Regions from separate parts of the Microbacterium sp. AG790 genome, predicted to be linked through region 1. Evidence: predicted binding sites of a transcription regulator. Region 1 holds the regulator's gene; each other region holds the start of a gene.

Evidence for each region. The regulator HrcA, encoded in region 1, represses chaperone genes, less so after heat shock. The targets are predictions, from matches to a motif close to TTNGCACTCGNNNNNNNCGAGTGCNAA.
Region 2: the regulator HrcA is predicted to act here: its motif matches at 3,123-3,149, upstream of groES (co-chaperone GroES).
Region 3: the regulator HrcA is predicted to act here: its motif matches at 2,255-2,281, upstream of DEU37_RS02270 (Hsp20/alpha crystallin family protein).
Region 4: the regulator HrcA is predicted to act here: its motif matches at 3,632-3,658, upstream of groL (chaperonin GroEL).

Annotation. Positions count from the first base shown of each region.
Region 1 covers NZ_RBWZ01000014.1:59,755-65,000, reverse strand. The annotation lists gene lepA (translation elongation factor 4) at 1-539, shown strand, start outside; gene DEU37_RS14530 (DUF1990 family protein) at 568-1,218, shown strand; gene hemW (radical SAM family heme chaperone HemW) at 1,218-2,435, shown strand; gene hrcA (heat-inducible transcriptional repressor HrcA) at 2,494-3,531, shown strand; gene dnaJ (molecular chaperone DnaJ) at 3,584-4,693, shown strand; gene DEU37_RS14510 (16S rRNA (uracil(1498)-N(3))-methyltransferase) at 4,695-5,246, shown strand, end outside.
Region 2 covers NZ_RBWZ01000001.1:26,446-31,691, reverse strand. The annotation lists gene DEU37_RS00170 (ABC transporter substrate-binding protein) at 162-1,496, opposite strand; gene rarD (EamA family transporter RarD) at 1,667-2,599, opposite strand; gene groES (co-chaperone GroES) at 2,740-3,036, opposite strand; gene DEU37_RS00155 (PHB depolymerase family esterase) at 3,456-4,568, shown strand; gene DEU37_RS00150 (class I SAM-dependent methyltransferase) at 4,592-5,246, shown strand, end outside.
Region 3 covers NZ_RBWZ01000006.1:360,850-366,095, forward strand. The annotation lists gene DEU37_RS02260 (L-serine ammonia-lyase, iron-sulfur-dependent, subunit alpha) at 1-980, shown strand, start outside; gene DEU37_RS02265 (hypothetical protein) at 1,069-2,058, opposite strand; gene DEU37_RS02270 (Hsp20/alpha crystallin family protein) at 2,354-2,809, shown strand; gene DEU37_RS02275 (DUF2804 domain-containing protein) at 2,935-3,966, shown strand; gene DEU37_RS02280 (MarR family winged helix-turn-helix transcriptional regulator) at 3,986-4,414, opposite strand; gene DEU37_RS02285 (DUF2207 domain-containing protein) at 4,465-5,246, shown strand, end outside.
Region 4 covers NZ_RBWZ01000006.1:764,821-770,066, forward strand. The annotation lists gene DEU37_RS04140 (DMT family transporter) at 1-215, shown strand, start outside; gene DEU37_RS04145 (nitroreductase family protein) at 232-858, opposite strand; gene msrB (peptide-methionine (R)-S-oxide reductase MsrB) at 855-1,271, opposite strand; gene DEU37_RS04155 (DUF2332 domain-containing protein) at 1,346-2,347, shown strand; gene DEU37_RS04160 (DUF3263 domain-containing protein) at 2,357-2,626, shown strand; gene DEU37_RS04165 (LytR C-terminal domain-containing protein) at 2,636-3,208, shown strand; gene DEU37_RS04170 (cold-shock protein) at 3,358-3,561, shown strand; gene groL (chaperonin GroEL) at 3,695-5,246, shown strand, end outside.

The DNA of each region.
Region 1 (5,246 bases):
GCCGCGGAACGCTCCTCGGCATGGACTACCTCAGTGAGGACCGGGTCGAGCTGCGCTACAACATGCCGCTCGGCGAGATCGTCTTCGACTTCTTCGACCACCTGAAGTCCAAGACCCAGGGCTACGCGAGCCTCGACTACGAGCCTGCCGGATCCCAGGAGGCCGATCTCGTGAAGGTCGACATCCTGCTGCAAGGTGAGAAGGTCGACGCGTTCAGCTCGATCGTCCACCGGGAGAAGGCGTACGCGTACGGCACCCTCATGACCGAACGCCTGCGCAAACTCATCCCGCGCCAGCAGTTCGAGGTGCCCATCCAGGCCGCCATCGGCGCGCGGATCATCGCGCGCGAGAACATCCGCGCCATCCGCAAGGACGTGCTCGCCAAGTGCTACGGCGGCGACATCACCCGCAAGCGCAAACTGCTGGAGAAGCAGAAGGAGGGCAAGAAGCGCATGAAGATGGTCGGTCGCGTCGAGGTGCCTCAGGAGGCCTTCATCGCCGCGCTCTCCGGTGATGTCGAAGGCAAGGACAAGAAGTAAGCCGGACGCCCCGGTTAGGCTGGACATCATGCGTCGCGGAAGCTTTCAGGACGACACTGTCGACTACGCCGCCGTCGGCGCCACGCAGGCGCACGACCTCATGAGCTATCCGCCCGAGAGCAGCGTTCCGGCGGAGGATTCCTGGCTGCTCGGCAGCGGCCACGCCCGCTTCGAGTCGTCGGCCGACGCGCTGCTGTCGTGGACGGCGCTGCGCGGAGCGGGCCTCACGATCTCGGACGTGCGTCCGGCTGCCGGACCGATGTACACGGGCGTGGGCTACGACGTCGACGGCAATCCGATGGTCGCGAGTCGCCTGGACGCCGACCAGCGCTTCGACGCCGACGGGACCCCGTACGTGGCTGCGGGAACGACGGTGCGGGTGCGCGGACACGTCAAGGGCATGAACGCGGACGGCGAGCTGCGCGTCATCTACGCGATCGAAGAGCCCCGGCGCGTCGGCTTCGCTCTGGGGACGGTCGGCGACTCCGTCGTCAGCGGCGAGGAGTCGTTCGTCGTGACCTGGGCGGACAACGACGAAGTACGCTTCACGGTGCGTGCCTTCGACCGTCCCGTCGCCACGCTCTACCGCGTCGTTCCGGCGCTGGTGAAGCGACGCCGTCGTGAGCTGTTCCGCGGATACCTGCAAGCCATCTCTCCGCTGTACACGACGCCGGCCTGATGGGCTCCGCCCTCCCGCTCGGTGACCCCGCGCCGATCGACGGCGCGCTGCCGCCCGATATCTCGATCGACCCCGCCCGCGACTTCGGCGTCTACCTGCACGTGCCCTTCTGCCGGGTGCGCTGCGGCTACTGCGACTTCAACACCTACACCGCCACGGAGCTCCGGGGCGCGCGCCAGGACGCGTACGCCGACGAGGTTCTCCGCGAGATCGCGCTCTCACGGGGCGTGCTGTCGGCGCGGGGGCCCCTCCGCGCGGCATCCACCGTCTTCTTCGGCGGCGGCACGCCCACTCTGCTTCCCGCGGGAGATCTGGCGCGGATGCTCGACGGCATCCGCTCCGCCTTCGCGCTGGCCGCCGACGCCGAGGTCACCGTCGAGGCCAACCCCGACACGGTGACCGTCGCAATGGCACACGAGCTGGCGGAGGCCGGCGTGACCCGGCTGTCGATCGGCATGCAGTCGGCCGTGCCCCACGTGCTCGCCGCACTCGAGCGCACCCACGATCCGGCCGGCGTGCAGACGGCCGTCGACGCGGGGCGCTCGGCCGGCCTCGATGTGAGCGTCGATCTGATCTACGGCGCGCCGGGGGAGGCGTTGGACGACTGGCGTCGTTCGGTCGAGGCAGCTGTGGCGCTCGCACCCGACCACATCTCCGCGTACGCGCTCATCATCGAAGAGGGCACGAAGCTCGAGCGCCAGATCCGCCGCGGAGAGGTCGCCGCGCCGGACGACGACCTCCAGGCCGACATGTACGAGCTGGCCGACGAGGCGTTCGCATCGAACGGGTTCGGCTGGTACGAGGTGTCGAACTGGGCGACGGCGCCCCGTCACCGCTCCCGCCACAACCTCGCGTACTGGCGCGGCACCGACTGGTGGGGCTACGGCCCCGGCGCGCACAGCCACGTCGACGGCCTGCGGTGGTGGAACGTCAAACACCCCGCGGCGTATGCGCAGCGCCTTGCCGCCGGCACGTCGCCCGCGGCGGCGCGGGAGCGCCCCGATGCCGCTGCGCGGCGACTCGAGGACGTGCTCCTGCGGTCGCGGATCGCCGAGGGCATCGCGGTGTCCGAGCTGACCGAAGAGGGTCGTCACGCGATCGCGGCACTCATCGCCGACGGGCTCATCGACGGGTCCTCCGCCGTGCGCGGCCGCGTCGTCCTCACCCGCCGCGGCCGCCTGCTGGCGGATGCCGTGGTGCGCGCCCTCACCGCCTGACCGCGCGATCGCGGTAATATTGGCACTCGACGACCCTGAGTGCCAACAAGGAGGAGCGATGGTCTCGGAACGCGGCCTGCAGGTCCTCCGCGCGATCGTGCAGGACTACGTCGACACCCATGAGCCCGTCGGCAGCAAGGCGATCGTCGAACGTCACCAGTTCGGCGTGTCCGCGGCGACCATCCGCAACGACATGGCGCTCCTGGAGGACGAGGAGCTCATCGCCGCGCCGCACACGTCCTCCGGACGCGTACCCACCGACAAGGGCTACCGCGTGTTCGTCGACCATCTCGCCGACCTGCGGCCGTTGTCCACGGCGCAGCGCTCGGCGATCTCGTCGTTCCTCAGCGATCCGGGCGATCTCGACGAGCTCCTGATGCGCACCGTGCGCGCCCTCACGCAGCTCACCGGACAGGTCGCCATCGTGCAGTACCCGTCGTTCGCGCGCGCGAACGTCACGCACATCGAGTTCGTCCATCTGGGCGGCCCGCGCGTGGTGGTCATCGTCGTGACCGACACCGGGCGAGTCTCCCAGCGCGTGGCCTTCCTGGCCGAGGAGCTCACCGAGGATGCCGCCCGACAGGTCAAGACCGCGATCGCGCGGCTGGTCACGGGCAAGCCCGTCGGCGAGGCCGCGGCCGCCATCGAGGCTCTCTCGGCATCCGCTGCCGACGGCACCCGCATCGACGCCGCGTTGCGCACCGTCGCGCGCATCGTGGGCGAGGAGCTCGAGGACTTCCGGCAGGACCGGCTCGTGATGGCCGGAAGTGCGACCCTCGCGCGGCGCGAGGGCGACTTCCGCGGCAGCATCTACCCGCTGCTGGAGGCCATCGAGGAGCAGGTCACCCTGCTGCGTCTGATGGGCGAGATGGTCGCCGACGAGCACGGTCTCGCCGCGAGCATCGGTCGGGAGAACGAGCCCTTCGGACTCACGGAGGCCTCCATCCTCACGAGCGAGTACGACGCAACGGGCACCCGCGCCCGCGTCGGCCTCCTCGGCCCCACCCGCATGGATTACCCCACCAACCTCGCGGCGGTCCGCGCCGTCGCGCATTATCTGAGCCGACTGCTCGACGAGGACGACACGTCCCGCTGAGCGTCGCGCTCCCGAACACCGACCCGCGCCCGGCAGGGCAGGAAAGGCGATTGTGGCCGACCACTACGAAGTCCTGGGCGTGTCCCGCGATGCGAGCCCCGACGAGATCAAGAAGGCGTACCGGCGTCTCGCGCGCGAGCTGCACCCGGACGTCAACCCCGGAGCGGACGCGTCGGAGCGCTTCAAGCTCGTGACCCACGCGTACGACGTCCTCAGCGACCCGGAGCAGCGCCAACGCTATGACATGGGCGGCGACAGCTCGCCCTTCGGCGGAGGCGGCGCAGGCTTCGGCGGATTCGGCGACATCTTCGAAACGTTCTTCGGCGGCGGGGGAGCACGGGCCGGCCGACCGCGATCGCGGCGTGAGCGCGGCCAGGATGCGCTGGTGCGGGTGACGCTGGATCTCGGCGATGTCGTCTTCGGCACCCACCGTGACATCGACGTCGACACGGCGGTGCTGTGCGAGACCTGCGAGGGATCGTGCTGCCAGCCGGGCACCCAGCCGGCGACGTGCGACATCTGCCACGGTTCGGGTCAGGTGCAGCGCACCGTGCGCAGTCTTCTCGGCAACGTCATGACCTCGCAGCCCTGCACCACGTGCCAGGGCTACGGCACGACCATCCCGTACCCCTGCGCGACGTGCCAGGGACAGGGCCGCGTGCGCGCACGGCGGACGGTGTCGGTCGACATCCCCGGCGGCGTGGAGACGGGCCTGCGCCTCCAGCTGCCCGGCTCGGGCGAGGTCGGCCCGGCGGGCGGTCCGAACGGCGACCTCTACCTGGAGGTCACCGTCGCCACCCACGAGGTCTTCAGCCGTGAGGGCGACGACCTGCTCGCCACCCTCGAGGTCTCGATGCCCGACGCGATCCTCGGCACCCACACGACGATCTCCTCGCTCGACGGCGAGGTCGACCTCGAGGTGCGATCCGGCGTGCAGTCCGGCGACGTCCTGACGATCAAGGGCCGCGGCATCACGCCCCTGCGCGGCGGAACGCGCGGCGACCTCCGGGTCGGTGTGCAGGTCGTCACCCCGACGAAGCTCGACGCCAAGGAGCGCGCTCTCATCGAGGACTTCGCCAAGAAGACCAAGGCCCCGGCGCCCCGCCTGGCGCAGTTCCACCAGGGCATGTTCTCGAAGCTGCGCGACCGGTTCCGCGGCTGAGATGGCACTGCACTTCCTCGTCGACGAACCGCCGACCGACGGGCCCGCCGTCGCCGACGCGGCTCTGGGCGACGAGATCGTCATCACCGGCGCCGAGGCCCATCATGCGGCGGTCGTCCGCCGCGTCCGGGTCGGTGAGGAGGTCACCGTCGGCGATGGTGCGGGCGTCTGGCTCACGGGCATCGTCGCGGCATCCGCCCCCAAGCGCGTCGCAGTGACGGTGACCGGCCGCTCTGTCACCGAGGCGCCGACCCCACGTCTCGTTCTCGCCCAGGCGCTCGCGAAGGGCGACCGCGACGAGCTCGCCGTGCAGGCGGCGATCGAACTCGGCGTGGACGAGATCGTGCCGTGGCAGGGGGCGCGCAGCGTGTCGCGCTGGGGCGGCGACAAGGCCGTCAAAGGCGTCGCGCGTTGGCAGAGCATCGTCCGCGAGGCCGCGAAGCAGGCGCACCGCTCCTGGGTTCCGCGCGTGTCGACGCCGGTGTCCGTCGCCGGCCTCGCCGCACGTGCCGCACATGCCCGCGTGCTGGTCCTGGAGCCGACGGCGTCCGTG
Region 2 (5,246 bases), on a different contig from region 1:
GCGCAACGGATGCGGATGCGGGGGCGGCGCGGCATCCGCATCCGTTGTCCCTATCCGCATCCGTTGAGGGCGAGGTTACGGGCTCAAGCGGCGCGCAAGCGCGCGACGGCACGAAAGAAGGGGCGGATGCCGCGGCATCCGCCCCTTGTTTCGTGCGGGTGTCAGTTCACGGAGCCCTGGATGGACTTCTGGAAGACGGGAGTGTTGTTCGCGTCGAACTTGTAGATGCCGATGTAGGCGCTCGACGGGTCGTTCTGGGAGTTGAAGGGACCGATGCCCGCCTTGCCCGTGTACGTGATGTCCTTGCCGCTCTTGATGAGCGCGAGGCACGAGGCGTAGTCGGAGCACTTTTCACCGTTGGTGGTGCCCGAGACCGCGGCGAGGTTCGCCTGGATCGTCGGACCGTCGGTGCCCTTGCCCTTCTCGGCAGCCAGCGCGGCGAGCACGATGGCGTCGTAGGACTCGGGAGCGTAGGAGAAGTCCTTCAGGTCGGCGTTCGCGCTCTTCTTGTAGAAGTCCACGAGGCGCTGCTTGAACTCGGGGTCGGGCTGGGCGCCGGGAATGGTGCCCTGGGCGCCGTTGAGCGTGCCCGCCTCGAAGTCCTTGCTGTAATCGGCCGTGTTGCCGTCGACGAGGTAGGTCTTCGACAGGTCGAAGCCCTGAGCCTTGAGCTCGGGGACGATCTGCTTGGTCTCGTCGAAAGCGAGGATCACGATCGCGTCGGGCTTGGCAGCCAGAGCAGCCGACACCTCGGACGAGAACGTCTTCTGACCGGGAGCGAACTCCTGGCCCTTGCCCTTGGCGCCGTAGACGACTTCGCCGCCCGCCTTGGTGACGGTCTCTTCGACGACATCGCGCAGGCCGGTGCCGTAGGCGTCGTTGAAGACGATGAAAGCGACCTTCTGGACGCCGTCACCGATGACGAGGTTGCCCAGCGCCGAGCCCTGCACCGTGTCCGGCGGAGCGGTGCGGAAGTAGTAGCTGGAGTAACCGGACAGCTCGGTCGCGGTGTTGGCGGGCGAGATCTGCACCTTGCACTTCGAGACGATGGTGTCGACGAAGTTGAGGCTGACGCTCGAGGACTCGGCACCGAGCACGACCTGCGCGTCGGAGGAGGCGATCTGCGCGGCGGAGGCGGTGGAGACCGACAGGTCGGACGAGGCGCCGGAGTCGGTGATCGGGGCGACCTTGATGGGCTGACCGAGCACGCCGCCGGCGGCGTCGATGTCTTCGACGGCCAGGCCGTAGCCGGCCTCGGCGGGCGGGTTGAGGTACGCCAGCGAACCGGTCTGCGGCAGGATCGTCGCGAGCGTGAACGGTCCGGTCGAGGGCGTGCCGGGCGCGCACGCGGCGGCCGGGTCGGCCGAGCCCGTGGACGTGGCGCTCGGAGCCGTCGTGGCAGCGCCCCCGCCCGAGCTCGAACACCCTGCGAGGGCGAGCGACGCGGCGCCCGCGAGCGCAAACGCGGCGATGATCGCCTTGTTGCGATGAACCATGGGTTCTTCCCTTTCTTCGATGACATCGTGCGGCGCACGGGCTCCGCGGTCTGGCTTGAACGCTAAACCTGCTGTGTCACCAGGATGTTTCGCGCACGCATCGAAGGAAAGCACCGCGACGCAATCGTTATGAACCTCGCCGTGCGCGCGGGAGCACCGCCGGGACGGTCTCAGACCAGATCGGCGACGTCGGAGATGCTCCGGGACCGCCGCGACGACACCACGGAATCGACGCTCAGCACGACCAGCGCGACCCACACGAGCGCGAACCCGATCCAGCGTTCGAGCGGCATCGGCTCGTGCAGGATCCACGCCCCGGTGATGAACTGCAAGATCGGGGCGACGAACTGCAGCAGGCCGATCACGGTGAGCGGCGCCCGGCGCGCACCCGCGGCGAACAGCAGCAGCGGAACAGCGGTGACGACGCCCGCGAGGGTGACCAGCACGGTGTGCCCGACGCCCTGGGTACCGAAGACGAGGCCGGTGGTGGTGGCGACCACGACGAGCTGGATCAGGGCGATGGGGGTCAGCCACAGCGATTCGAGAGTGAGGCCGCTGATGGCGTCGACCCGAGGACCGATCTGCTTCTTCACGAGTCCGTAGGTGCCGAAGCTCGCCGCCAGGGTCAGTGCGATCCAGGGGAAGGATCCGTAGGCCACGATGATGACGATCACGGCCAGGCCCGCGAAGCCGATCGCGATCCACTGTGCCAGCCGGAGGCGCTCCTTCAGCACGATCACACCCAGCAGCACGGTCACGATCGGGTTGATGAAGTAGCCGAGGCTACCCTCGATGACGTGACCGGTCAGGATTCCGATGAGGAACACCTGCCAGTTCACGTAGATCAGCAGGCCCGCGACGATCGTCCAGAACACGAGCCGCCGATCGCGCAGGATCGCGAAGAGCTTGCCCCACGTGCGGGTGACGGTGAGCAGGATCGCGCAGAAGGCGAGGGAGAAGAGGATGCGCCAGACGACGATCTCCCACGGCCCGATGGGAGCCAGCAGCAGGAAGTAGAGGGGCATGAAGCCCCAGAGGAAGTACGCCGCGAAGGCGTAGATCCCACCGCGCCGTTCGTCGCGGGCGGACTCGGCGGGTGTCATGAGACAAAGCCTACGACGGTCGTGACATGCGTGGGGCGACGGATGCCGCGGCATCCTGCCATTGCTGGTCGCTGTTCCGCCAATCCGGTTAACGACGATGGCCCCCGGGATATCCCGGGGGCCATCGTCGAATGCGATCGTCAGCGGACGACGACCGCCAGAACGTCGCGGGCCGACAGGACGAGGAACTCGTCGCCGCCGAACTTCACCTCGGTGCCGCCGTACTTGCTGTAGATGACGCGGTCGCCGACGGCGACGTCGAGCGGCACACGGTTGCCGTTGTCGTCGATGCGGCCGGGGCCCACGGCCACGACCTCGCCCTCCTGGGGCTTCTCCTTGGCGGTGTCAGGGATGACGAGGCCACTGGACGTGACCTGCTCAGCCTCGACCTGCTTGATGACGATGCGGTCCTCGAGCGGCTTGATGGAAACCGACACGGTCTACCTCTTTCTTGCTGGGCGTGATGCTTCAAGACTCGTTAGCACCCACAGGGGTGGAGTGCTAACAGAAGTCTAGAGCGCGGCTGGCACTCGTGCAACGCGAGTGCCAGCTCTGCGACACAGAGGGACACCTGTCATGTGAATCGTCTTTCACCTAACATCGGACCTGCGCTCCTCGACCGGGACGACCGAGCAACGGTGCTCGGACGATGGCGGGAGCGGGATCGGAGTCGACCGATGACCATCCGCGACCTCACGACACATCTCCGCCCTCTGGCCGGCCGGTCTCGGCGCCGACGCGCGCTCACCGCCGCCCTGACCGCGGCAGCCCTCGCCGTCGGCGCCCTCCTGGCCGCACCGGCCGTCGCCCCGCCGCGGCGGCGACAGGGTCGTGGACGACCGAATCGATCGCCGGCATGAGCGTGCGGCTGTACACCCCGGCCCGCGCCGCGACGCTGGGCACCGGCCGCGCACTGATGGTCAGCCTGCACGGGTGCGTGCAGACGGCGTCGACGCTGAAGACCGCCGGAAACTGGGCCGCGACGGCGGAGGAGTACGGCATGGTCGTCGCCCTCCCCGACGCTCCCGGCGGCGGTGTGGTGCTCGGCTGCTGGGACTACTACGACAGCAACCACTCGCGCACCTCCCCCGCACGCCACGACGACAACCTGCTCGCGCTGGTGTCGGCGCTCACCGGCCGTACGTCACTCGGCATCGATCCGACGCAGGTGTACCTCTCGGGCCTGTCCTCCGGCGGCGGCGAGACCATGGTGATGGGGTGCCTCGCCCCCGACGTGTTCGCGGGCATCGGCATCAACGCCGGACCCACCGTCGGCACCACGTCGGGACAGATCGGCAGCGTCGCCGTCTCGCAGGCCCAGGGCACGGCGACCTGCCGGAGCTTCGCCGGCTCGGCATCCGCGTCGTTGTCGAGCCAGCTCACCTCGGTGATCTACGGATCCAACGACACGACGGTGGCGACGGGCTACAACACCCTCAACGCTCAGATCATGGCGGGCATCTACGGCGCCGGGGCGACGTCGACGTTCTCGCTGGCAGGGCTGGCCGGCACCAACACGGCGGGGTCGGGCATGCTCTACGCGGATGCCGCGGGCCCGCGCGTCTCGCTCATCCAGAACACCGGCCTCGGGCACAACTGGCCGGCCGGGGGCGGACCGGGCGGCTCGTACGTGTCGACGAACAGCATCGACTACCCCGCGTACGTGACGGGCTTCTTCTTCGCGCACAACCGGCGCGTCGACCGCTCGGCGAGCCCGAGCCCGAGCCCGACACCTACTGCTAGCCCGACACCGAGCCCCACCCCGACGCCGACCGCACCCGGCGCGACGTGCGTCACGGCGAGCAATGCCGCCCACGCGGCGGCGGGCCGGGCGACCAGCTACGGCGTCAACCCCTACAACCCCTACTACGCGGTGGGCAGTCTCGACTACCTCGGGCAGGGGGATGCGACGGTGACAAGCCTGCAGCAGACGTCGGCGACGCGATGGACGAAGGTGAGCGGGTGCTGAGCCGCCCCGCATAGGCTGGCCGGATGGAACGCGCCGAGCTCACCGCCCTGCTCACCCCCGAAGGGCTGCGGCTGGTCGATGAGCTCGGCGCGATCGACTCCTCCGATGAGGTTGCCCGCACCGTGTCGCGATTGCGGGCGCAGGGTCTGTCGCCCGACCTCGTCTCCGCCGCCGTGGGCCAGGCGCGGCTGCGGACGCGCGCACGCGCGAAGTTCGGCGACTTCGCCGACCGGATGCTCTTCACGCGCGCGGGCCTCGAACAGGCCACGCGCCTGTCGGTGGGCGCGCGCCACGCGGGCCGGTTCCGCGACGCCGGCGTGCACGGCGTCGCCGACCTCGGCTGCGGGATCGGCGGCGATGCGCTCGCGTTCGCCGGGATCGGCCTCGACGTGCTGGCCGTCGACGCCGACGAGACCACGGCGGCCCTCGCCGCGTACAACCTCGCCGCGTTCGGCGACACCGCGACGGTGCGCCATGCCCGTGCCGAGGACGTCGCACTCGACGGCGTCGACGCGGTGTGGCTCGATCCGGCGCGTCGCACGGCCGGCCACACCGAGACCGCGCGGGTCGCCGCCGGCGACTGGTCGCCGTCGCTGGAGTGGGTCTTCGCTCTGGCGGAGCGGATGCCCGCGGGCATCAAGCTTGGACCGGCGTTCGACCGGGCGCGGATCCCCGAGA
Region 3 (5,246 bases), on a different contig from region 1:
TGGACGTCTGCGATACGTACGGGCTGACGATCGCGGAGATCGCGCGCCGCAACGAGGAGGCGCTGCGGCCCGAAGCGGAGGTCGCGGCCGGGCTCGATGCCATCTGGGACGCGATGGCCTCGTGCGTCGACGCCGGGCTGCACGCCGACGGGGTGCTGCCGGGAATGCTGAAGGTGAAGCGGCGCGCGGGCGCGATCCGCGCCCAGCTGGAGAGCGTCGAGGCGACCGGGCGCGAGCTGCCGGGGGAGTGGCTCGGTGCGTTCGCACTGGCCGTGAACGAGGAGAACGCCGCCGGAGGACGCGTCGTGACAGCGCCGACGAATGGCGCCGCCGGCATCCTCCCGGCCGTTGCGATGTACTGGTGGCGTTTCCTCGCGGATGCCGGCATCGGAGCGGAGAACGCGGTGACGCCCTACGGCGAGCTCGTCGGCTCGGCGCTACTCGGGCTGCACGGTCCGGACGGCCGCGAGGCGGGTGAGGCGGCGCACGGGTCGGAGGACATCGTCGCCACCGCGCAGGAGCTCGCCGAGGCGAACCGGCGCCGCGGCATCCGTCGATTCCTGCTGACGGCGACGGCGCTCGGCTCGCTGTTCAAGGCGAACGCGTCGATCTCGGGAGCCGAGGGCGGGTGTCAGGCCGAGGTCGGCTCGGCGTGCGCGATGGCGGCCGGCGGGCTGACCGCCGTGATGGGCGGCACCAACCGTCAGATCGAGAACGCCGCCGAGATCGCGATGGAGCACCATCTGGGGCTCACGTGCGACCCGGTGGGTGGGCTCGTGCAGATCCCGTGCATCGAGCGCAACGCGATCGCGGCATCCACCGCCGTCACCGCCGCGCGCCTCGCGCTGCGCGGCGACGGCACGCACTATGTGCCGCTGGATGCCGTCGTGGAGACGATGCGTCAGACGGGCATCGACATGTCGACCAAGTACAAGGAGACCAGCGAGGGCGGACTCGCCGTCAACGTCGTCGAGTGCTGAGCGCCGCGCGCGCCTGCCGCGGTTCAGTTGGCGTTCGCGCGGGAAATCGCGATGTGATTACCGGTGCAAGCGTCAACCGAGCGACCGGTCACGCGTGCCAACCTCGGCGTGCGAGGGCGGCGCGGACCAGCGCGACTCCCCGCGAGGGATCGTGTCGGATGTGCGCGGCGCTCAGGCGCACAACATCCCAGCCGAGGTTCGCATAGTCGGAGTACTTCTCGAGGTCGCGCACCCACTGGCGACGCGAGGTGCGGTGGTGATCGCCCTCGATCTCGACCGCGACCCGGTGCGCCACGAATGCGCCGTCGCTGATGCCGAGCAGTCGACCGTCTGGCGCGCGCACCTCCACGTCGAGCTCGGGCTCCGGCAGACCCGTCCCGATGAGCGACAGTCGCCAGTCCGTCTCGAGCGGCGACATGCTGCCGGTGCGCAGCAGGGGAAGCGCGGCACGGAGCTTCGCGATTCCGCAACGGCGGCCTGCGGCGACAGCCGCGGCCAGATTCTCGGGTCCGGCGTGTCGAGCGTCGGGCAGACGCCGCCCCCATCCGTCGCGGGGCACGCGGATGATCGCATCACCGATCACCACCAGGTCTCGAATCGTGTGCTCGCGGGCGAGCATCGCCCAGGCGGAGGCGGGCGTCGCGACCGGAAGGCCCGCCCGGACGGTGGTGTGAACGAGCATCGGGGTGATCTGCACGGCGGTGATGCCCGTCCGTCTGAGGGCACGGTGTGGCGCGGGAACGGCGACGTCGAGGTCGGCGGATGCCGCGGCATCCGCGTCGGGGAAGGGGAGCCCGTGGATCGCGAGCGCCGTCGTCCCGGTGTAGAACGCATGGGGCGGCAGCACGAGTGCGTGGGCGCGGACGCGACCCAGGATGTTGCGCCGGGCGATCTCGTCCGGCGTGTCCTCGCCGTCCGGTGCGGCGCCGTCCGTGTCGCGCCGAACGCGGACTCCGCGGAAGGGTGCGTCGAGGTCGCGAGCCGAGAGGCGCCCGCGAGTGACGCCGGCCGTCGACGCGTCGGCGGCGGTGAACACCTGCGGCAATGTCGGCGGAAGTGGTCGGGGTGGGCGCGGCATCCGCTCATGCTGGGCCCATCTCCTGATGTCGTGGACACCGTCCGCCGGCTCGTGGAGAACTTGCGCTGTTACCGCACGTGGGGAGGAAGGGTTCCGTGTGCTGAATGGGCGGCGGCGCCGGAAACAGCGGTGCGGCTTCCGGCGCGAGGGTCATGTGAACGGCGCGCGATCGCGCACGTTCGCTGTGCGTGAACCGTTGGCACTCTCCTGTGTCGAGTGCTAATCTGATGCTAGTTGAGTTGATGAGGCTCAACTTTGACAGACCCTCACAGTGACAAAGGACAAGGAGAGAAAAATGGCCACGTATGACCCGTTCCGTGACCTCGACCGCATCGCGTCGGGCCTCTTCGACACGCGCCGGGGACCCCGCCGGATGCCGATGGACCTCTACCGCGACGGCGACCACTACGTGCTCAGCGCCGACCTTCCCGGCATCGACCCGGGCTCGGTGGACATCGATGTGGACGGCCAGCTGCTGACCATCCGCGCCGAGCGCACGCTGAGCGAGGGCGACGGAGTGAAGTGGATCACGCGGGAGCGTGAGACCGCGAGCTTCCTGCGTCAGCTCAACCTCGGTCAGGGCATCGACACCGACGGCATCGCCGCGACGTACAGCAACGGCGTGCTGACGGTCACGATCCCCGTGAGCGAGAAGGCGAAGCCGCGCAAGGTCCAGGTCGTCGCCGACGGCGGTGCCCCCACGATCCAGGCGCACGAGTCGGCGCAGGAGCCGCACCCGGTCGAGCAGTAGTCCCGGCCCGCGCACCCGCGCGCAACCGCCCCGTGTCCGCGAGGACCGGGGCGGTTCGCGCCTGCGCGCTAGTGTCGAAGCACCCACCGGAAGCACCAGCACTCGGAACGTCAGCAAGGATGCCGATGACCGCACCCCCCGCCGCGCGCGAGCGCGAGCTCACCGAACCCGTCTCCCTCACCCGCCCCGACGGCCGCCTCAATCCGGCGGCGATCGGCTTCGCCCGCTCGCCGCTCGTCGACACCCGCGGCATCGGAGGTGGACGCTTCGTTCGATCGTGGGGGCGCAACAAGAGGTGGGAGTACTGGAACGTCATGACGCCCACGCACATCGTGTCGCTCACGGTGTCGTCGCTGGACTACGCCGCCGTGCACGAGGTGTGGATCCACGACCGGGCCACGACGCGTTCGTGGGGCCGCAGCGTCACGGTGCTGCCGTCGCGGGAGGTGTCGCTGCCCGCCTCGCTGGGCACCGGCATCACGATCGCGCGGCACGCCGACCTCGCCGCCACCATCACGCCGGCCGAGCGCGGGTCGCTCTGGCGTCTGCACGCCGAGATCCCGGACGCGTCCTTCGACATCACGGTGCGCCGCCCGCCCGGACACGAGCTGCTGGCGGTCGTGGTGCCGTGGTCGTCGCGGCGGTTCCAGTACACCGTGAAGGATGTCGCGCTCCCGGCATCCGGTGTGCTGACGCTCGACGGCGTCGACCACGAGGTGCCGGCGGGATCGTGGGCGGTGCTGGATCACGGGCGAGGACGCTGGCGCTACGACGTGTCGTGGAACTGGGGCGCCGGGTCGGGAACCCTCGCAGACGGACGCAGCCTCGGCATCCAGGTCGGAGGACGATGGACCGACGGGACGGGCTCGACGGAGAACGCCGTCGTGCTCGACGGCACGCTGCACAAGATCTCCGAGCCCGTCGCCTGGGACTACGACCTTGCCGCGCCGCTGCGGCCGTGGCGGGTGCGCGGAGGAGGGCTGGATGCCGTGTTCACCCCGTTCTACGACAAGGCCTCCGCCATGAACCTCGGCGTGGTCTCCTCGCGCACGGACCAGTGCTTCGGCACCTGGTCGGGAACGTTCGCCGTCGACAGCGGTGCGATCGCGTTCGACGGTATCGAGGGATTCGCAGAGGATGTCCGCAACCGGTGGTAGCCGGGGCGGCACGAGACGGTCAGGCGCCGCGCAGCTTCGTCGTCAGCCGCTGCAACTGTGCCAGCTCGTCGTCGCTGAGCACCGACATCCGCTCGGCGATCGATCGGCCGTGCACCGTCGCGAGTCGCCGGAACGCGGCCGCGCCCCGTTCGGTTGCGCGGACGATCGCGCCACGCCCGTCGAGCGGGTCGACGCACTTGCTGATGAGGTCGCGCGCGACCATGCGATCGACCAGCCGCGAGACGCTCGGCTGGCTGATGAGCATGTTGGCGGTCACGTCGCGCAGGCGCGCGCTGTTGTCTTCGCCGCGGACGACGGTGAGCAGCACGTCGTACTCTGCTTGCGTCAGCTCGTCCTCGCCGAAGTCGTCGCTGATCTCGCGCAGGATCTCGTGCTGCGCGCGAAAGAGACTCTCCCACGCGGAGATGGCGAGACGGCGGTCGGTCATGGCGTCAACTGTAGTGCGCCACTCGCACGGCGCCCCATAGGCTGAAGCCCATGGGGCGCGCGCGTGCACGGATCGTCGGAGTCGCACTCGCGATCGCCGGTGTCGCGGTCGCGCTGGCGGCCGGGACAGCGAGCCCCGCATGGGCTGGACCGGCGACGGCGGTCGCACAGGTCGCACCCCCGGCATCCGTCGCGTCCGTCGCCGCGGCGGGGGTCGACGACTTCTCGTTCTCGTCGATGACGGCCGACTACACCCTGACGCGGGCCGCCGACGGAACCAGCCGGCTGCGGGTCGTCGAGACGATCGTGGCGCAGTTCCCGGATGCGGATCAGAACCACGGCATCCGCCGGCAGATCCCCGATTCGTACAACGGTCAGCCCCTCCGCCCCGAACTGATCTCCGTGACGGACGGCGACGGCGCGCCGCGCCCGAGCGAGGTGGAGGATCAGGACGGCGTGTTCTCGGTCGTCTCGCGGTCGGACGAGTTTCTGCGCGGCGCGCAGACCTTCGTCCTCACGTACACGCTCGAGAACGTGACGTGGGTGTTCGGTGACTCCGGCCTCGAGTTCTACTGGGATGTGAACGGCGTCGACTGGGGACAGTCGTTCGGCCGTGTGACGGCTCGGCTGCACCTGGACGCGTCGTTGGCGGCATCCCTGACGGGGCGCATGTCCTGCTATCAGGGAGTGCAGGGGGCGAGCACGTCCTGCGCGTCGATCGCGTCGACCCCGGATGCCGCGATCAGCGGTTCGGGTACGGTCATCACCGCCGTCGCCGACGACGTGCAGCCGCACCAGACCCTCACGATCGCCGTCGGGTTCGCGGACGGCAC
Region 4 (5,246 bases), on a different contig from region 1:
TCTACATCTTCCTGTCGGCGGCGCTCGTCGCGCACACCGGGGTGCTGCTGCTCGGCCTCGGCGTCGTGGTCGGCCAGCTCGCCACCGCGTTCACCCTGGACGCGTTCTGGCCCGCGGATGCCGGTCCCGGCTGGGGAACCGAACTGTTGATGGTCGCTGTCGCGGCGAGCTCGGTCGTCGTCGCTCTCGCGCCCTGGCGGCGACGACGAACCTGAGCGGACGACGGGAGTGTCAGCTCTTCTTCTTGTCTTTCTTCGCGCCGGTCTTCGTCGCCCCGCCGTCCTTGTCGGCGCCCTTGGCGGGGGCCGGCATTCGACTGAGATGCGCACGGGGATCGACGCTCTTGCGGCGACCGGGTCGCGCACCGGTGGGCTTGCCGCCGACGTACAGCCAGCCGAGCAGCTCCTCGTCCTTCGCGAGTCCGTGCGCCTTGGCCACCGCCTTCGCCCGCGTGTAATGACCGGTGCGCCAGATGACACCCCATCCCGCCTCATCCAGCAGAAGGCTGAGCGTGTGGGCGACACCCGAGGCGACCGCCTCCTGCTCCCAGCGGGGAACCTTCTCGCTCTTGCGGTAGCTGGCGACCACGGCGAGCAGCAGTGGCGCGCGCAACGGCTTCGTCGACGGTTTGTCGTCGCCCTCGGCCTTCGCGATCGCCGCCCCGAGCGTCGCCCGGTCCTCGCCACGCAGCTCGATGACGCGCCACGGCCGCAGGGACGAGTGGTCGGCGACCCGCCCCGCCGCCGCGATCAGGGTGAGAAGCTCGGCGCGGGTGGGCGCGGCATCCGTCACCTTCGACCAGGAGCGACGGTTTCGCACCGCCGCCAGGGCCGGGTAGTCCGTGACCGTCTCGATCACGACGCATCCGCCTCCGGGGCCGGGGTGAACGACAGCGACAGCGAGTTCATGCAGTACCGGTCGCCCGTGGGGGTGCCGAACCCGTCGGGGAAGACGTGTCCGAGATGCGAGCCGCAGTTCGCGCACCGCACCTCGGTGCGGACCATCCCGTGGCTGCGATCTTCGATGAGCTCGACGGCCTCGGGGCGCACCGACTCGTAGAAGCTCGGCCACCCGCAATGCGAGTCGAACTTCGTCCCGCTCTGGAACAGCTCGGCGCTGCACGCGGCGCACGTGTAGAGGCCGGCACGGCTCTCGTCGAGCAGTTCGCCGGTCCAGGCGCGCTCGGTGCCCGCCTCGCGGAGCACCGCGTACTGGTCGGCGGTGAGCTCCGAACGCCACTCGTCGTCGGTCTTGGTCACGCGGTAGGTCATGTCTGGCTCCTTACTCCACCCACTATTCAACCCGACGCGGGCCGCGGTCGGCTCAGCCCGCGAGAATGTCACCCATGAGTTCGCTCCCAGAATCGGTGTCGGCGCGCTACGCCCGGTTCGCCCGCGACGAGGCTCCCGGTCGTTCCGCGCTGTACGGCGAGTGGGCCGTCGGAATCGCCGCGGATGCCGCGGTGCAGGAGGTGCTGGAGAGGATCTCGCCTTCGCATCGTCAGCCGCCCCTCGTCTTCGCCGTCGCGCGGATGCTCGGATCCGGCGAGAGCGGGTACCCCCAGTGGCGGGAGTGGGTGCTCGCCCACAGCGACAGACTGGTCACGGAGTGCGCGGCGCGGTCTCTGCAGACGAACGAACCCCTGCGGTGCGCCGCTCTGCTGCCCGCGTTGGCCGGCATCGACGGGCCGATCGCGCTGCTGGAGGTCGGCGCGAGTGCAGGACTGTGTCTCTACCCCGACCGATACTCCTACCGCTATCGCGGCGTCGCCGGCGAGATCGTGCACGACCCTCGCGGCGGCGCATCGTCCGTCGTGCTCGAGAGCGAGCTTCGTGGTCTGCACGTGCCGCCGCTGCGGCATCCGGAGATCGTCTGGCGGGCGGGCATCGATCTCGCACCGCTGGATCCATCCGACCCGGCCACCGAATCATGGCTGACGGCTCTGGTCTGGCCCGGCGAGACCGGACGCGCCGATCGGGTGCGTTCCGCCCTGCGCATCGCGGCAGCGGAGCCGCCCCTCATGTTCGCGGGTGACGGCGTCGACCAGCTCTCTCACGCCGTCGCGGCGGCGCCGCCCGAGGCGACGCTGGTCGTTCAGACCCCCGGCGTGCTGGCGCACCTCGGCTGGCACGCGCGCCACGCGCTGATCGAGCAGGTATCCGCCGTGGGCCGCTGGATCACCCTCGACGCGCCCTCGCTGCACGAGGGATGGCGCGGCGGGCGGATCGCATCGAACGCTCCCGCTGAGGGCTTCGCACTCGCGCGCGACGGCGTCGTCCTCGCCCACGCCGACCCACTCGGGCGATGGCTGGAGTGGCGTCCCGGCGAGCGCGCTGCGCGGGGTTAACGTGAGCAGGTGCCCCTCTCCGAGCGTGATCGCCTCCTCCTCGACTTCGAGTCGCGGTGGACCGTGCACGACGCCGTCAAGGAGGAGGCCATCCGTGCCGAGCTCGCCCTGGCGCCCGCCCGGTACTACCAGCTGCTGGCTCGCATCATCGATCAACCGGATGCCGCGGCGCACGACGCCATGCTGGTGCACCGCCTCCGTCGGCTCCGCGATGCGCGCGAGAGCGAGCGTGCGGGACGCGCGGCCGTTCCCGCCGTCCGCACCGGAACAGGCCGGTAGCATTCTGGGGTGCCGAGTACGCCCCCGCAGAAGGACCGCTTCGATGATCTCGCCCTCGAGGGGGGACGCATCGGCGCGCATCGCGCCGAGAATCCGCGCCTGCGGGGAGGAATCGTGGTGCTGTGGTCGGTCATCGCGATCGTCGTGCTGGTCGCGCTGGGCATCTTCGGCACGCTGATCGCCACCGGGCGCGTCACCCTGTTTCCCACACCGAGCGCCACGCCGACGACCATCTCGACCGCCGAGCCGGTCGTCGACACGTCGTACCCGGTCACCGTTCTCAACGCGACGACACAGTCTGGTCTGGCCGGCTCCCTCGCGCAGACCATCGTCGGGGCCGGCTGGTCGCCCGACAGCGTCACGGCCGGCGACGCCAGCTCCAAGGACTTCCCGACCACGACGGTCTTCTACTCCGACCCCGCCGAAGAAGGCGCGGCGCGGGGACTCGCACAGGTGATCGGCGGGGCGGCCGTGACGCTCAGCGATGCGTACAAGGGCCTCGCGAGCGGCGACGGCGCCAAGCTCCTCGTGGTCGTGATCGGTGCCGATCGCACGGATGCCGGGGCCACTCCGGCCGGCTGACCACCCCGCCCTGCGGGTATCGGCGGGGAGCGTGTTTCGCGCGTGTGAACAGTTTGATGCGCCTGTGTCAACACTTGCCGGAACGGCGATTTCGCCGCTCTCACGCTGGTTAGCATTGCGACGTCCCACCGCAGCATCAGGAGATTCGCATGGCCCAAGGTACCGTCAAGTGGTTCAACGCCGAGAAGGGTTTCGGCTTCATCACCGTGACCGACGGCCAGGACGTGTTCGTCCACTACTCCAACATCGACATGTCGGGATTCCGCGTCCTGGAGGAGGGGCAGACGGTCGAGTTCACCGTCGGCGCCGGTCAGAAGGGCCCGCAGGCCGAGTCGGTCCGCGTCGTCGCCTGACGTCGTTCGGCCCTCCCGTCGCGCCCGCTCGGCGCGGCTTGCACTCGTCATGCCAGAGTGCCAGAATGAGTTAGCACTCAATCATCGCGAGTGCTAAAGACTCATCCTCACGTCCGGGAGGGACGACACACTTATGGCAAAGATCATCGCTTTCGACGAGGAGGCCCGCCGTGGCCTCGAGCGTGGCCTGAACATCCTGGCCGACGCCGTCAAGGTGACCCTGGGCCCGCGCGGTCGCAACGTCGTGCTCGAGAAGAAGTGGGGCGCCCCCACGATCACGAACGACGGTGTCTCGATCGCCAAGGAGATCGAGCTCGACGACCCGTACGAGAAGATCGGCGCGGAGCTCGTCAAGGAGGTCGCCAAGAAGACGGACGACGTCGCCGGTGACGGCACCACGACGGCTACCGTCCTCGCCCAGGCCCTCGTGCGCGAAGGGCTGCGCAACGTCGCGGCCGGCGCAGACCCCATCTCCCTGAAGAAGGGCATCGAGAAGGCCGTCAAGGCGCTCTCCGACGAGCTGCTCGCCTCCGCGAAGGAGGTCGAGACCAAGGAGGAGATCGCCGCCACGGCATCCATCTCCGCCGCCGACCCCGAGATCGGCGCGCTGATCGCCGAGGCGATCGACAAGGTCGGCAAGGAAGGCGTCGTCACGGTCGAGGAGTCGAACACGTTCGGCACCGAGCTCGAGCTCACCGAGGGCATGCGCTTCGACAAGGGCTACATCAACCCCTACTTCGTCACGGACCCGGAGCGCCAGGAGGCTGTCTTCGAGGACCCGTACATCCTCATCGCGAACCAGAAGATCTCCAACATCAAGGACCTGCTGCCGATCGTCGACAAGGTGATCCAGGAGGGCAAGGAGCTCGTCATCATCGCCGAGGACGTCGAGGGTGAGGCTCTCGCGACCCTCGTTCTCAACAAGATCCGCGGCATCTTCAAGTCGGTCGCCGTCAAGGCTCCCGGCTTCGGTGACCGTCGCAAGGCGCAGCTCCAGGACATCGCCATCCTCACCGGCGGCCAGGTCATCACGGAGGAGGTCGGTCTCAAGCTCGAGAACGCCACCACCGACCTGCTCGGCAAGGCACGCAAGGTCATCGTCACCAAGGACGAGACCACGATCGTCGAGGGTGCGGGCGAGTCGGCGCAGATCGAGGGTCGCGTGACCCAGATCAAGCGCGAGATCGAGAACACCGACAGCGACTACGACCGCGAGAAGCTGCAGGAGCGCCTCGCCAAGCTCGCCGGCGGCGTCGCCGTCATCAAGGCGGGTGCGGCCACCGAGGTCGAGCTCAAGGAGCGCAAGCACCGCATCGAGGACGCCGTTCGCAACGCGAAGGCCGCCGTCGAGGAGGGCATCGTCCCCGGTGGTGGTGTCGCCCTCATCCAGGCCGGCAAGCGTGCGTTCGAGAAGCTCGAGCTCACGGGTGACGAGGCGACCGGTGCGAACATCGTCAAGGTCGCCATCGAGGCGCCCCTGAAGCAGATCGCCCTCAACGCCGGCCTCGAGCCGGGTGTCGTCGCCAACAAGGTGTCGGAGCTTCCCGTCGGCCAGGGCCTGAACGCCGCCACCGGTGAGTACGTCGACATGTTCGCCGCGGGCATCATCGACCCGGCCAAGGTGACGCGCTCGGCGCTGCAGAACGCTGCGTCGATCGCGGGTCTGTTCCTCACCACCGAGGTCG